Regions from separate parts of the Sphaerisporangium rubeum genome, predicted to be linked through region 1. Evidence: riboswitches for the same ligand, from Rfam matches in the RefSeq annotation. Region 1 holds a riboswitch; each other region holds the start of a gene.

Region 1 (3,658 bases):
CTTGCCCTGGAACTGCTGGCCGACCTTGATGAAGTCGTCCCAGGTCTTCCACAGCTCGGACACCTTGGCCCGGTCGGTCGGCAGGCCGGCCTTCTCGAACAGGTCGGTGCGGTAGCAGATGCTCATGCCGCCGACGTCGGTGCCGAGGGCGAACAGCTTGCCGTCGGTGTTGATGCCGTTCTCCCACTTCCACGCGGGGAAGTCGGCCTGGCGGCTCTGCAGGCCGTACTCGCCGAGGTCGGCGAAGAACTGGGGACGGGCCTTGGCCAGACCCATGCCGCCCTCGTCGATGCCGACGACGTCGCCGGCACCGGTGCCGGACTGCAGCCACTGGAGCATCTGCGGCCAGTAGACGTTCTCGAAGCTGTCGGTCAGGTTGGTGTACTTGACCTGCACGTTCGGGTGCTCGGCGTTCCACTTCTCCACGGCGGCCTTGTAACCGAAGTTGGTGCCACCGCCGAAGGTCTGAAGCGTAAGGGTGATCTTCTCCGCCGGCGCGGACGCGGCGCCGCTGGCGCCGGCGTCACCTTCACCGCCACCTGAAGAACAGGCGGCGCTGGTCACGAGCGCGGCGGTCATCACCGATGCGACCGCGAGCATCCTGCCGCGGCGCATTGAGTTCATCATTCCGGACCCCTCTCAAGGTGGTTGCCCGATCATTGGGAGATGCATCGAGGGCCGGCCCCGACAGTCGGGCCCCGCGATGTGCTGGATCCCTCAAGTCGTGAACCGCGGGAGGATGGTCCCGCGGGCGAGATTTGGGAGCGCTCCCACGAAGAGTCCCCGATGGGCAACGCTGGCGTCAATATGCCGAAACCTAACTGTTACTCCTGGGGTTCCCAGAAGTGCAATATACGGTGATAACCGGCAAAAAGGCCATTGGCGGTATTGGGAGCGCTCCCATCACTACCGGACACGCGTCCGCGCGACGCGGGCACGAAGATGCCGCCGTACGGCCGGTTCGCGGGCTGGTTGGGCCGTACGGCGGCGGGGAGGGCGGGTGTCCCATGGGAGTGGGTGAGCCGGGACACCCGCCCGGTCGCGACGAGGGTCGTCCGTCAGGTCGCGTAGGCGGGGTAGCCGTAGCCGGCCACCTGGTAGGTCGGCCGGTTGCGGATCTCGACCTTCCCGTTGCCCGTGTTGCCCTCGATCGTCTCGATGGTGCCGTCGCCGTTGTCCTTGACGACGAAGCCGACGTGCTCGATGGCCTCGATGCCGCCGCCGCTCCAGGCGAAGAACGCCACAGCGCCGGGCTTCGGCGCGGAGCCGAACCGGCCCTGCGACTCGAACCACTTGGCGTGCTGCACGGTGTAGGCGTCCTGCCCCATCGTGTCCTGGATGCCGAGCTGCTCGCCGATCCACGAGACGAACATGTCGCACCACGGCGCGTTGGCGTAGTCGGAGATCTTGCCGGTGTCCCTGGCGATCGTCTCGACCGCGCGGGGACTGCTCATGTACCACGCGTGGAACTTGGTGCCGCCACCGAGGCTGTTCTCCGTGATGCCGACCTGCTTCCTCGCGAGGTCGAGCACCTGTGCGGCGGTGACCCGGGCCTCGGAGCGCGGAGCGCCGTGCGCCTCGGCCGAGGCGACCTTGGCGAGCGTGTCACCGGGAGGGGTGTCGGCGTGGGCGAGGGCGGTGCCGGTCGCCACCTGGGCGAGGATCAGCCCGCCGAGGGCCATGCCGATCACGCGATGTCGGGGGGCATCCATGAGTCGCTGCGTGAACGTTGACAATTAGGAGACTCCTTCTTCCAAAGGCGCCTACCGGGTTAGCTGACGGGTTCGGGCCTGGAAGCCGCCCTACGACGCGTCCGTGGGAAACGACGCGCCGATTCACCCCAAGAGAACCTGGGTCCCCGGCTCCGCGAGAAGCGGACTCGGCGTCCGGGGCGTACCGGCGGGAGAAGGGATCTCCGCGGCGGACCGGCCTCGCTCCGGCTGGTCTCCACCCGGCGGGATCTCCCTGACGCGGGATGTTTCCCCAGGTGAAGTCCCCCTACAGTAATACATCGGACAAAGAGGTGCAAATAGGACAAACCACTCAGGTTGCCCTATGTGGGCGACGGCAAACACCTGGTCCCTGATCGTCCCGCACCGCATGACCTTCGCCGGTTGTCCGCCGTTCACCGTACGTTACCCGCCGCTTAGGGTCCCGGCACTACGTTGCCTACGTCGTGAACGTCTCATCACCCGGCGTGGAGAGGATCGGTCGAAGCCGCGTGCGGGAGCAGGGTCCGGCCGTCGCCTGGGTGGAGTCGCCACTCCAGCTGCTCTGCGCGGTCGAGGCGCGGTACGCCGGAGTGGTGGGGCCCGATCTCCAGGTGGTGGCCAGAGGGAAGCTGCCGGGCCTGCGGGTGACCCGCACCGAGCTCGCCGCGCTGGCCCTGCCGGACGGATTGCGCCTGTCCACCGCGGGTGACCACATGCCCCGGCCGGGCCGCCGCGAGTCCTGGGTGCTGGGGGACGCCTTCTCCGGCCGTGTGCAGCTCACCTCGCTCGGCGCCGCGCCGCGCCACCTGGTGGTGGTCGACGACGGGCTCGCCACGATCCGGCTGCTCGAACTGCTGACCGCGCGTCCCGGCACGCCGCTGCTGCGGGCCAGGACCACCGCCACCTGGACGCGCCGCGCGCTCGGCGCCGCCGCCTCACTGCGGCTGCGCGCCGCCGCCAGGTCCGGCCGGCTCACGATCTTCACCGCGCTGCCCGTACCCGCCGCGCTGGCCGCGTCCGTCAGGGACACCGGAGCCGAGCTGGTCACGCACGACTTCGCGTGGCTGCGTTCCCAGCCCGCCGCCGCGCATCCCCGTCCCCCCGAGAGCACCGTCGTGCTCGGCACGTCGCTGGTACGCAACGGCCTGATCCACCGGGACCGCTACCTGTCCTGGCTCTTCGCGCTCGAAGGCCCGGTGGCGTACTATCCGCACCGGCGGGAGGATCCCGGCGATCTCGCCGCGGTGCGCGAGCATCCGGGGGTCACCGTGTACGACGGCGGCGCGCCGGTCGAGATGACGCTGCGCGACCTGCGTCCCGGCCAGCGTGTGCTCAGCCTTCCCTCCACCGCGGTGACGTCGCTGCGCGTGCTGTTGTCGGCGCGCGGCGTGCGGGTGGAGACCGTCGACGTCCCGGACGACTGGTGGACCCCATCGGCCACCGCCTCGCTCCGGTCGCACCTGCAGATGTTCGCGCACGAAAGGGCTGCTCCTTGACCCGGGTTCTCGCCGTCGCCGACTCCGACAGCTATCTGAAATGGGCGGCGGGCCTGCTCGACCAGCTTCCGGCGGAATGGACGCGGACGCTCGCCGTCGTGCGCACGCCGATCACCCCGTCCGCCGCGCAGATCGCGGCCGCGGTCAGCGGCACCCGCCTCGGCGGCGGCGAGCCGCCGGTCGTGGCCTCGGCGCGCGGGCTGCGCCGTCTCGCCGAGCGGACCAGGCCCGACGTGGTGCTCGTCGCCTGCACAGGACCCGTGGTCGACGTGCTGGTCAGCGGCGTTCTCGGCGGCATGAGCCCGCGGCCGGTGTTCGTGTCGGGCCTGCCGGGGATCTCGATCCCCGCCACGGAGAAGGCCTGGCTGTACCGCGGCGCGTGCGACCTGTTCGTCGTGCACAGCGGCAAGGAGGTCGCCGAGTTCGGCCGCATCGGCAAGGAGCTCGGCG
Region 2 (3,658 bases), 520 kb from region 1:
CGTCGGTCACCACCACGGAGCCGGAGTCGCCGTGGTCGCTGAACTTGGCGCTCTTGGTGGTGTCGACCTCGACGCGGATCTGGTTCTTGAGTATCCGGACGCCGAGGCCGTCGCCGTAGTCGATGGAGACCGAGGCGTCGACCGAGACGACGGTGCCGTAGGTGAGACCGGTCGTCCGGCCGCGTTTGCGCACCGTGAGCCCGACGGACGCGGCGGCCTGACCGGCGACCGCGCCGATGTCCTGGATGGCGCAGTCCGTGGCGGCCCCCGCGTCGATGCCGACGACGGCGCCGTCGATGTGGGTGCTCAGCGCGGCCCTGGCGAGCGTGCCGAAGACGTCGGCCGGGCACGAGCCGCCGTCGACCCGGCTCGGCTGGGTCATGGTGTCGCCGGCGGACCAGCCGGCGTCGACGCAGGCGACGTGGAAGTTGGTGAGGGCCATGCGCGCCTTGGTCGAACGGTCCACGACCATGGCGCCGAGGGTTCCGGTGAAGACGTAGTTCCCGGAGGCGGGCACGTCAGGCGGCTCCAGGTGGATCGACCGGCACGGCCCCATGCTGATGCCGCCGAGCAGGGTCGGATACTTGGCCGCGTCGATCTGCGGGACGGCCGCGGCGACCTCGGCGAACGCCGGATGGGGGACGACGCGCTCCTCGACGACGTCGGTGGGTATGCCGTCGATCAGCGGCGGGATCACCTCGCCGTCCTCGAGTTCCTCCGGTGATTTCTTTTCCTGTACGTAAACGATGATGGCCAGCGTTCCCGTCGGGGCTCCTCCGGTGATCTTCTCCCCGATGTCGACGCCATTGATCTCCGGCCTGGCCAGGAGGTCGTCCTCCACCGCGGCCTTTACCTCTCGTATTTCCGCTCTCCGGGCCGAACCCTCGGGTTCGTTCATTTCCCACCCCTCAGTCACCGAGCAGAGCCTCAGAATCGGTGAACTTCGCGGGGTTGGCAAGGCAGGGAACGGCGATAACGGTCCGCGGCGGCATTCGGTGAAACATCACGCGAGGCCAGGCCATGTCGAGGACATTCATTCGGGCCGTCGATTCGGTCAGTCATGCCGACCTAATACCTTTGAAGGCGGAAAGCGGTGCTTTGTGGCGTTGGCACGCTCGTACGCCGAGGGCCCCGGCCACGTGGGGGTGGCCGGGGCCCTGCGCGCTCAGGGGGTGAGGTCAGATGCCGGGGCGGACGGCCCCGACGAAGCTGGCCTTGCGGTACTTGGACAGCTTGTTGATCTGCACCCGGGTGCCGCTGTGCGGCGAGTGGATCATCTTGCCGTGGCCGACGTACATGCCGACGTGGCCGAGGCCGGAGAAGAACATCAGGTCACCGGGCTTGAGGTTCTTCCAGGAGACCTTCTTCTTGACGGCGCGGTACTGGCTGCCGGTGATGCGGGGCAGCTTCACGCCGGCCTTGCGCCACGAGTACATCACCAGGCCGGAGCAGTCGAAGGCGTTCGGGCCGCTGGCTCCCCAGCGGTAGGGGTCGCCGATCTGCTTCTTGGCCACGGACACGGCCTTGCCGGCCTTGATCCGCTGCTTGGCCGCCTTGCTGAGCTTGGCGCTCTTGGCGCTGCCGCTCTTCTTGGCGGCCGGTGTCACGCTCTTCGGCGCCGCTTCGGGTGCCTGGAGCGTGATGGGGGGTGTGATGACCTGCTCGGCGCCGGGGACCGTGTCTGCCGCCGCCGGGACCGCCACCGCGGCCGCCGAGGCGGAGACGGTGAGGGCCACACCCCCGAGGGAGAGGCGAACGAGACGCGACAGACGGGGGTTAGGGGTGGTGCTGGACAGGATCGCTCCTAGGTTCTTCCACTTACGCCTACCGGGTTAGCTGACGGATTCGGGCTTGGAAGTCGCCCTACAGTGGCAAAACCACTGATTCACCCCTGACCCTCGCGAAAGGGTCTATTGGGTCCCCGGTTCCGTGCTCCTTGCCGCACGGATTCGGCTGGTCAGCGAGTCGCGAGCCATAAATGGCGGGACATGCGCGATCGACGACCAATGGATCATTTGGTGGGTTCGGCCGTGCGGACGGCCGGTCATTCTCGCGACGGCATGGCGTGCTCGCCGCGGCCCAGAAGCTACACAGAACGCCAACAGATGGCAAAGGCCCGGCATATCTCTAGATCATCAAGGGGTGATCACGGAACGGAAACTGCCTGGTTATCTCCCATTTCTCCTGTCAGATGTGATTCGTCTCACACCGCCTTCAACAGACCCGTCGCCGAGTCACACCCGTCACACCTGTCACAGGAGTTAGCGATCTTGGAACGTGATCGCGGACGGCCGCGCGCGTACGACCGCACGAGAAATCAGACCCCGGACAACGGATACAGGCGTGCGAGAACGTTCCGGCCGCGAGGAACGCAGGGAATCAGCCCGGTGAGGTGAACAGCCGGGAGAAAGCCGCTCAGGGCCGCACAGCGGCGAAAATACCCCGGTAGGAGGACAGCGGCACGACCTTCACCACGTCGCCGGTGCGCGGCGCGTGCACCATCTGGCCGTTGCCGGCGTACATGCCGACGTGGCCGAGGCCGGAGGCGAACAGCAGGTCGCCGGGCTGGAGCGCGTCCAGGGAGACACGCCGCGAGGCTCCCCAGGAGTACTGAGCGGCCGCGGTGCGCGGCAGGCTGACGCCGGCGGCGGCCCAGGACTTCTGGGTGAGGCCCGAGCAGTCCCAGGAGCCGGGTCCGGTGCCGCCGTAGCGGTACGGCTTGCCGATCTGCGCGTAGGCGAACTGCAGCGCCGTGCGCGCGTTGCCGGAGGCGGGGCCGGTGTACTTGACGCCGGTGCTGTTGGGATTGCCCGCGTTGTAGGCGTTCAGACGGCGCAGGAGCTTCTCCTGCTCGGCCACCAGCTTCTCGACGTCCTTCTTCTGGCCGCGCAGATCGTCAAGCAGCTTGAGCGCCTTATCGTAGGCGCTCTTGGCCTTGTCCCGCTCGTCCTTGAGCTCACTCATCGTGGACTCGTACTCGGTGAGGGTCTGCGAGCGGCCCTGCGACATCTGGTCGATCGACGCGAGCCCCGCCAGCAGCGCCTCGGGGTCGCCGAAGGTGACGAGGTTCGGCCACGTGAGCATGTCGCCCGACTGGTAGCTGCTCACCGCGACCGACACCAGGCCCTCACGCAGCTGGTCGGCCCGCGCGTTCTTCGCCTTGAAGCGGCCGTTGACGGCGTTGTACTCCTTGCGCGCCGCCTTGTACTTCTCACCGGCGTCGTTGAACTTGTCGACGACCTTGTCGGCCTTGGCGTCCAGCTTGGCGAGCCGGGCCTTGGCCTGCGCGATGGTGGGTTTCGGCTCCGCCACCGCCCCGGCCGCCTGGGTCACCAGCACCGAGGCGACGAGAAAAGCGGTCACCGGTACGCGTCCGAGCTTCCGGACACCACGCGCGGTCACGGGGACCCCAGCCTCCTCAAGTGCGACAACTGTGACACCTGGGCCGTGATCCTACAGAAACGGTAAGGCCCCCGACAGCGTTAGGCCTGAAATGTTTTGGCCCGGCAACCCCAGTTCACACCCGTATCAGCGATTAAGGGTCGCCCCAAGAGCACCACGGGGTCGTCCCGCCGTCATCGCCGCGACCGGACGGCGAGTCAGGACTGCTGTCAGAGCGGCGGCCAAGTCTGCGTCAGGCGCGGCCGAGACGCCGCAG
Region 3 (3,658 bases), 1.3 Mb from region 1:
GAGATCGGCCACCTGGTCCCCGCCAAGTTCTTCGGCGTGAAGGTCACCCAGTACATGGTCGGATTCGGCCCCACCCTGTGGTCCAGGCGGGGCAAGGAAACCGAATACGGCGTGAAATGGATTCCGCTCGGCGGCTACATCCGCATGATCGGGCCGCTTCCGCCGCGGCCCCAGGACCACGGCAAGCTGCGCAACCTGTCCACCGGCTACTGGCAGGGCCTGATCGAGAGCGCGCGCCAGGCCTCGCTCGAGGACGTCAGGCCCGGTGACGAGGACCGCGTGCTGTACCGCAAGCCGTGGTGGCAGCGCCTGATCATCTTCATCGGCGGCCCCGCCATGAACTTCGTGCTGGCCTTCCTGCTGTTCGCCGTCGTCTTCATGGGCTTCGGCATCCAGGTCGCCAAGCCGATCGTGGCCACGGTGTCCCAGTGCGTGATGACGGTCCAGGAGCAGCAGCAGGGCAAGCAGTGCACCTCCGCACACCCCAAGTCACCCGCGGCGCTGGCCGGCCTGCATGTCAACGACAAGATCGTCGCCGTCGGCGGCACCCGCATCACCACCTGGGAGCAGGCGACCGGGCTGATCCGCGCGCACGGCGCGGGACCGATCACCCTCCAGATCGAGCGCAACGGCCGGCCGGTCACCCTCACCCCCACGCTCATCGGCCGCGACGCTCCCTCCCCCGATGACCCCACCAAGATCGAGAAGAACGCGGGCTTCCTCGGTGTGAGCTCGGTGATGGTCGTCGAGCGGCAGGGCATCGGTTACGTCTTCAGCACCATGGGCGACATCACCGCGCGCACCGCCGCCGCGCTGGCCAAGTTCCCCGAGCGCCTCGGCAACGTCTGGGACGCCGCCTTCAGCGGCGCCAAGCGCGACCTCGACAGCCCCGCCAGCATCGTCGGCGCCGGCCGCATCGGCGGTGAGATCGCCGCGTCCGCCGCACCGCTCGACGCCAAGATCATCTCGCTGATCCAGCTCGTCGCACTGGTGAACCTCGCCATCGGCCTGTTCAACCTTGTCCCGCTGCTCCCGCTGGACGGCGGCCAGATCGCCGGCGCGCTGTGGGAAGGCATCAAACGTGCCTACGCACGCGTGCGCCGCCGCCCCACCCCCGGGTACGTCGACATCGCCAAGGCCCTGCCTCTGACGTACGCCGTGGTCGCCGTCCTGCTCGTCACGAGCACGCTGCTCATCTACGCCGACATCGTCAACCCCATCCGCCTGTCGGGCTGACCCACGCCGCCGGCCCGGGTCCCGGGCCGGCTCGGCCGGTGCCACGATCAGTACATCGAGATGTGCACGTGGTCGAAGTGGTTGGCCGTGACGCCGCCGCGGTCGGACATGGCGCGCCAGCCGGGGAAGCCCAGGTTGTAGATGCGCTGGCGGTAGATGACGTACTTGACGCCGAGTTTGCCGCCGTTCTTGATGGCCCAGGCGGCGAGCTCGTCGCCGAGGGCGGCGTCCGCGGCCGAGGGCATGGCGCCGCCGGAGCTCATCATGAAGTCGCAGGCCCGGCCGAGCGGGTGTTCACCGCTGTTCTCGGCCCGGTAGCAGCCGACCGGGAAACGCAGGGTGAAGTGGTCGCGCACCTCGGCGCGCAACAGTCTCATCCGTGGCGTGATGTTGTCGCTGCCGGACGGCAGTTCCGGAGCCCAGGCCCCGTTGGCGCGCTTGCCGGGAGCGGTGGGGACCAGCCGGTCGAGCTTGTCCTTGATCTCGCCGATCAGCTTCTCGGCGTCCTTGCGCCTGCCGCTCAGCTCGGTCATGTCGTCGCGCAGCGCGGCGGTGAGCCGTTCGGCGTCCCCGGCGGCGCGCTTGCGCGTGTCGCGGGCCGTGGCGAACCCGCTGAGCCGTGCGCTCTGCTCGGCCTGGAGCTGCTCGACCATCGCCGAGCCACCGGGGGTCACCAGTTCCCGGATCAGGCCCATGCCGCCGGCCTGGTAACTCAGCTGCGCGATGTCGCCGACGTCGTCGGCGGCCACGGCGTACGCCTCCTCGGCGGCCTTGAGCCGGTCACGTGCCGCCTTCTCCGCCGCCTTGGCCTTGGCGACGGCGGCACGCTTGGCGCCGTACTCGGCGATCAGCTTGTCGACCTTCTTGTTGAGCGACGCGAGCTGCGCCTTGAGCTCCTTCTCCGTGGGTTTGGGAGCGGTTGCCCCCGCCACGGCCTGACCGGGGACGAGCCCGGTCATGAGCAGGACACACGCGGCCGTCACCACGGAACCGCCGAAAGTGCGCGGCAGGGCCTTCTCCTCTCGTGCGCCGACCGGGTTAGCTGACGGGTTCGGGCCGGAGTCGCCCTACCACCACATGGGTGGATTCACCCCAGAGAAGCACGGGTCCCCGGTTCCCTGGCGAGGCGCCTGGGATTTGGCGTTACCGCCGTGACCGGCGGGTTCGATGGGATGGTAGTACTCTGCCGCCACTTGTGGCGACTCATCGGACAAATTGGGCGAAACTACTCGCCTCTGAGCATGCGTGCCGCTTCCTCAGGCAACACGTCGTTGACGAACGCCCCCATCGCCGACTCCGAGCCCGCCAGGTACTTCAGCTTGTCCTTGGCCCGCCGCACACTGAACAGCTCCAGATGCAGGTACGCGAGGTCCCGGCCCTCCCGCACCGGCGCCTGGTGCCAGGCCGCGACGTACGGCATCGGCACCCCGAACAGCCCGTCGAGCCGCCGCAGGACCCCCGTGTACAGCGGCCCGAACTCGGCACGCTCCTCCGGCTCCAGCGCGCTCAGGTCCGGAACCTGCCGGTTGAGGTAGACGTGCACCTCGAACGGCCAGCGCGCCGCCGCCGGCACGAACGCCGTCCAGTGCTCCCCGGCCGCCACCACCCGCGTCCCCGCCTCCCTCTCGGCCGCAAGCACGTCGGCGAACAGGTTCTCGCCGGTGCGCTCGCGGTACCGCGCCGCCGAGCCGAGCATCTGCCGGGTGCGCGGGGTGACGTACGGGTACGCGTAGATCTGGCCGTGCGGATGGGCCAGGGTGATGCCGATCTCCGAGCCGCGGTTCTCGAAACAGAAGACCTGCTCCACGCCGGGCAGCGCGGACAACTCGGACGTGCGGTCGGCCCACGCCTGGAGCACGAGGTCCACCTGGCCGGGGGAGAGCGCGGAGAACGACGAGTCGTGCCGGTCGGTGAAGCACACCACCTCACAGCGGCCGGCCCCCGGCCGTACCTCACTGAGCCCGCCGACCCGCGGAAGCTCCACCGGCGCGAGGCTGAACGACGGGAAGCGGTTCTCGAACACGGCGACGTCGTAGCCGGCGGCGGGGATCTCGGTGGCGTTCCCCGGCGTCGAGGGACACAGCGGGCACTGGTCGGCCGGAGGGAGGAACGTCCGGGTCTGCCGGTGACCGGCGACCGCCACCCACTCGTCCAGCAGCGGGTCGTACCGCAGTTGCGACGCCGGCGGACGTGGCGGCAGGTCGCGGGAGTCGTGCGCGCCGCGGTCGGCGTCGTCCCGGCGGTCGAAGTAGATCAGCTCGCGGCCGTCCGCCAGATGGGTGATGGTCCGTTTCACGGTCGTACCGCCTCGTCGTCGTTCTCGTCGGCCGCGGGCTCGGCCAGGATCAGCGTGCCGACGCGCTCGGCGAGGGCCTCACGCGCGTCATCCGGCAGGCCGGTGTCGCTGACCACCACGTCGGCC
Region 4 (3,658 bases), 1.1 Mb from region 1:
TCACCCCCTCCGCGCACGACATGGCCCGCGAGTACCGCGTGGTAGCGGCCCTGCACGGCAACGGCGTCCCGGTGGCGCGCGCCGTCACCCTGTGCGAAGACCTTTCTGTCCTCGGATGCGTGTTCTCGGTGATGGAGTACGTTCCCGGGGTGGTCGTCCGGACCCGGGAGGACCTGGACCGGTACGACCCGCTGGAGCAGGCCCGGTGCGCCTACGCGCTGGTGGACGTGCTCGCCGCGCTCCACGCCGTTCCGCACGCCGAGGTGGGCCTGGCCGGTTTCGGCCGTCCCGAGGGATTCCTGGCCCGCCAGGTCGACCGGTGGTACGGCCAGTGGCACCGGGTCGCCACCCGCGAGCTGCGCGACATCGAGGACCTGCACGCCGGGCTGGCCGAGGCGGTGCCGCGCGAGAGCGCCGCCGCCGTCGTCCACGGCGACTTCCGCATCGACAACGCCATCTTCGCCGACGACGACCTCGGCACGGTACGCGCACTGGTCGACTGGGAGATGGCGACCGTCGGCGACCCGCTGACCGACCTCGGCCTCCACCTGGTCTACCGCGACCCGGCCTTCGAGCCGGTCCTCGGCGGCTCGGCCGCCTCCGTCTCCGAGCACCTGCCGTCCCCCGAGGCACTCGCCGGACGCTACTCCCGCGTCACCGGCCGCGACCTCACCCACCTGGACTTCTACCTCGCGCTCGGCTACTTCAAGATCGCTGTGGTCGCCGAAGGCATCCACGCCAGACACCGCCAGGGCCTCACCGTAGGAGAAGGCTTCGGCACAGTAGGCGCCGCCGTCCCACGCCTGGCCGCAGCGGGCCTGCACGCTCTGGGAAGGACCACGACATGACCGGCACCGACGACACCGCGCACGCGGTGAGCGACCACCCGCCTGAGCACGCACGCACACCCACCCGGCCGGCGGCCCTCGTCACCGGCGCCACCCGGCCGGCGGCCCTGGTCACCGGCGCCTCCCGCGGCATCGGCCTGGCCATAGCCGAGCGACTGGCCGCGGCCGGCTACGACCTCACCGTCTGCGCCAGGGACCCCGGCCGCCTCACCGCCGCAGCGGACCGTCTCCGCACCCACGGCGGCCAGGTACGGCCCGAGCCCGCCGACATGGCCCACGAGCAGGACGTCCTGCGCGTCGCCGAAGCGCACACGACCGCCTACGGCCGCTGCGACGTCCTGGTGATCGCGGCAGGCACCGGCACGGCCGGACCTCTCGGCACCGCCCCCCTGTCCCGCCTCGACAAGCAGTTCGCCGTCAACGTCCGCGCACCGTACGCACTGGTCCAGGCCCTGCTCCCCACCCTGCGCACGACCGCCGCCGACCGTCCCACCACCACCGGCACCACCGGCACCGGCACCGGCACCGGCACCGGCACCGGCACGAAGATCATCGTCTTGTCCTCCATCACCGGCACCTACCCGGAACCCGGCCTGGCCGCCTACGGCGCCACCAAGGCAGCACTCACCGCCTTCTGCCACTCCATCAACACCGAACTCTCCCCCGCCGGCATCACCGCCACCGCGATCTGCCCCGGCTACGTCGACACCGACATGACCGCCTGGATCCGCGACCGCATCGACCCCACCGAGATGATCGCCACCGCGGACATCGCGGAACTGGCGATGGCCCTCACCCGCCTCTCCGCCAACGCCGTCGTCCCCGAACTCCTCGTCACCCGCCCCGGACGACAACTGCACCGCGCCTGACACTCCAGGACGGCCGGAGTGGTGAAAGATCTACCCGCCGGGAAATCCCTGCAGGCAAGGGCCGCTGAGCCGTTCCGGCCCCGCACGACACTCAAAGAGTCTTGCCGCTACTTGCGCTCTTTATAGAAATCTGCGTAGCTTTCGCCACGGCTGCACACTCTCGCCGTTCTGGTACGAGCGGTGTCGCCACCCGACCACCCGACCATGCCGCGTCCTGCCCCGGGGCTCCCTCGCGGGGGACGTACGCGTGGCCGCCGAGTCCGCGCTTCGCGGAGCCGGGGACCCATTCTTTTCCGGGGTGAATCGGACGCCGACCCTGTCGCGTCCGTAGGGCACTTCCACGTCCGAACCCGTCAGCTGACCCGGTAGGCGGCATGGAAGCCAGGAGTCATCTCTCACATGCTCACGCCCCGATCCTCCTCCACGTCGAGGAACCGACCGACCCTCCCTGGAAAGCGCCTCTCCTACGCGTTCGCCGGTGCGTTCCTGGCCGCGACCGCAGCCCTCACGGGTCTCCCCGGCCAGGCGTTCGCCGCCCCGCTCAACCACGAGCAGTCCCACGTCCAGGAGCGATCCGCACCGCTCACCTACGGTCAGGACGTCTCCAACTACCAGCCCCAGCACGACTGGGAGACCAGCCCCGCCCAGTTCGGCATCATCAAGGCCACCGAAGGCACGACCTTCCGCGACGCCGCCTTCGCCAGGCACTGGCAGGCATTGGCGAAGAAGGGCATCGTCCGTGGCGCCTACCACTACGGTCACCCGGCCAACGACCCCATCGCCGAGGCCGACCACTTCCTGTCAGTGGTCAACTCACAGCCCGCCGCACCCGGCGATCTGCTGACCCTGGACCTGGAGACCACCGACGGACGGTCCGTCGCCGAGGTCAACGCCTGGGCCAAGACCTGGCTCTCCTACGTCAAGGCCAAGACCGGCGTCGCCCCGATGTTCTACAGCGGCTGGAACTTCGCCGACACCTACGGAAAGGGTCTCGCCGAATACCCCCTCTGGGTCGCGCACTACAGCAAGCCCCGGGGCACCGTCACCCCACCCGCCGATTGGAAGACCTGGACCATCCACCAGTACACCGAAACACCGATCGACGAGAACGTCTCCGCGCTGACCCCGGACGAGCTACGCGCGCTGGGCCGCCCCGCGCGGTGAAGCCGAAGCCGCCGGCAGCCCTTCCCCTAGTAACATGGGACTGAAGCCCCTTCAGCCGGCACCGGGTGTGCACACACCATGGTGAGCACCGGCGATGAGAACGGGTGGTGACGATCATGTGGTGGGACCACGACGGCATGGGTGGCTGGGGATACGCACTCATGACCCTGGGCATGGTGGTTTTCTGGGGTCTGGTGGCCGCGACGATCGTGCTGGCGATCCGCTACGCCGGCAAGACCACACGCACCGACCGGATTCCCTCGCAACAGTCCGCTGAGGAAGTGCTGGCACGGCGGTTCGCCCGCGGCGAGATCGACGCCGAGGAGTACCACGCCAGACTCGACACGCTACGCGAGAGACACGACTCCCCCCTCGGGGGGTGACGTACGCTCCAGCATCCGTACCGGCGCGCGTGCCGATCATGCGCCGGCACGCTGTGTCACCAGAAGATCAGAAGGCCGCTTCCACGATTCGGAAGCGGCCTTCGGGCTGTGTGGGCGATACTGGGATCGAACCAGTGACCTCTTCGGTGTGAACCAAATCGAACACTCATCCGGTTCTTGTTCAACCCTCTCGGGACGTGCCAATGGTCGTCCGCGAAGGTACGCCGCCGTTCGTGATCGTCAGCTACCGTTGTCACGCAGTTGGTCACTCAGGAACCCGCTACCCCCCAAGTGTTGCAGCCATCGCGCAGAGCGCGGCCGGCCGCTACAAGTACAGCCCGGCTTGGAGCGAGATTTCAGTACTGGTCGCCTCGTAGTAACCAACGAGCAATAT

The links. Region 1 has a riboswitch for cyclic di-AMP ahead of BJ992_RS18085 (CHAP domain-containing protein). Riboswitches for the same ligand answer to the same signal wherever they lie in the genome.
Region 2: another riboswitch for cyclic di-AMP. It lies ahead of BJ992_RS33875 (C40 family peptidase); the one in region 1 lies ahead of BJ992_RS18085 (CHAP domain-containing protein).
Region 3: another riboswitch for cyclic di-AMP. It lies ahead of BJ992_RS23315 (VldE C-terminal domain-containing protein); the one in region 1 lies ahead of BJ992_RS18085 (CHAP domain-containing protein).
Region 4: another riboswitch for cyclic di-AMP. It lies ahead of BJ992_RS13495 (glycoside hydrolase family 25 protein); the one in region 1 lies ahead of BJ992_RS18085 (CHAP domain-containing protein).

What each region holds. Positions count from the first base shown of each region.
Region 1 covers NZ_JACHIU010000001.1:4,204,762-4,208,419, reverse strand. The annotation lists gene BJ992_RS18090 (ABC transporter substrate-binding protein) at 1-615, opposite strand, end outside; gene BJ992_RS18085 (CHAP domain-containing protein) at 1,059-1,712, opposite strand; cyclic di-AMP (ydaO/yuaA leader) riboswitch at 1,746-1,895, opposite strand; gene BJ992_RS18080 (hypothetical protein) at 2,222-3,208, shown strand; gene BJ992_RS18075 (DUF6716 putative glycosyltransferase) at 3,205-3,658, shown strand, end outside.
Region 2 covers NZ_JACHIU010000001.1:4,723,954-4,727,611, forward strand. The annotation lists gene BJ992_RS20295 (chymotrypsin family serine protease) at 1-841, opposite strand, end outside; gene BJ992_RS33875 (C40 family peptidase) at 1,179-1,736, opposite strand; cyclic di-AMP (ydaO/yuaA leader) riboswitch at 1,807-1,965, opposite strand; gene BJ992_RS20305 (C40 family peptidase) at 2,416-3,363, opposite strand; gene BJ992_RS20310 (NYN domain-containing protein) at 3,635-3,658, opposite strand, start outside.
Region 3 covers NZ_JACHIU010000001.1:5,477,585-5,481,242, reverse strand. The annotation lists gene BJ992_RS23320 (M50 family metallopeptidase) at 1-1,236, shown strand, start outside; gene BJ992_RS23315 (VldE C-terminal domain-containing protein) at 1,284-2,219, opposite strand; cyclic di-AMP (ydaO/yuaA leader) riboswitch at 2,249-2,389, opposite strand; gene galT (galactose-1-phosphate uridylyltransferase) at 2,462-3,532, opposite strand; gene BJ992_RS23305 (DeoR/GlpR family DNA-binding transcription regulator) at 3,529-3,658, opposite strand, start outside.
Region 4 covers NZ_JACHIU010000001.1:3,138,650-3,142,307, reverse strand. The annotation lists gene BJ992_RS13505 (phosphotransferase) at 1-848, shown strand, start outside; gene BJ992_RS13500 (SDR family NAD(P)-dependent oxidoreductase) at 845-1,717, shown strand; cyclic di-AMP (ydaO/yuaA leader) riboswitch at 1,960-2,104, shown strand; gene BJ992_RS13495 (glycoside hydrolase family 25 protein) at 2,117-2,881, shown strand; gene BJ992_RS13490 (SHOCT domain-containing protein) at 2,998-3,264, shown strand; gene BJ992_RS13485 (ATP-binding protein) at 3,621-3,658, opposite strand, start outside.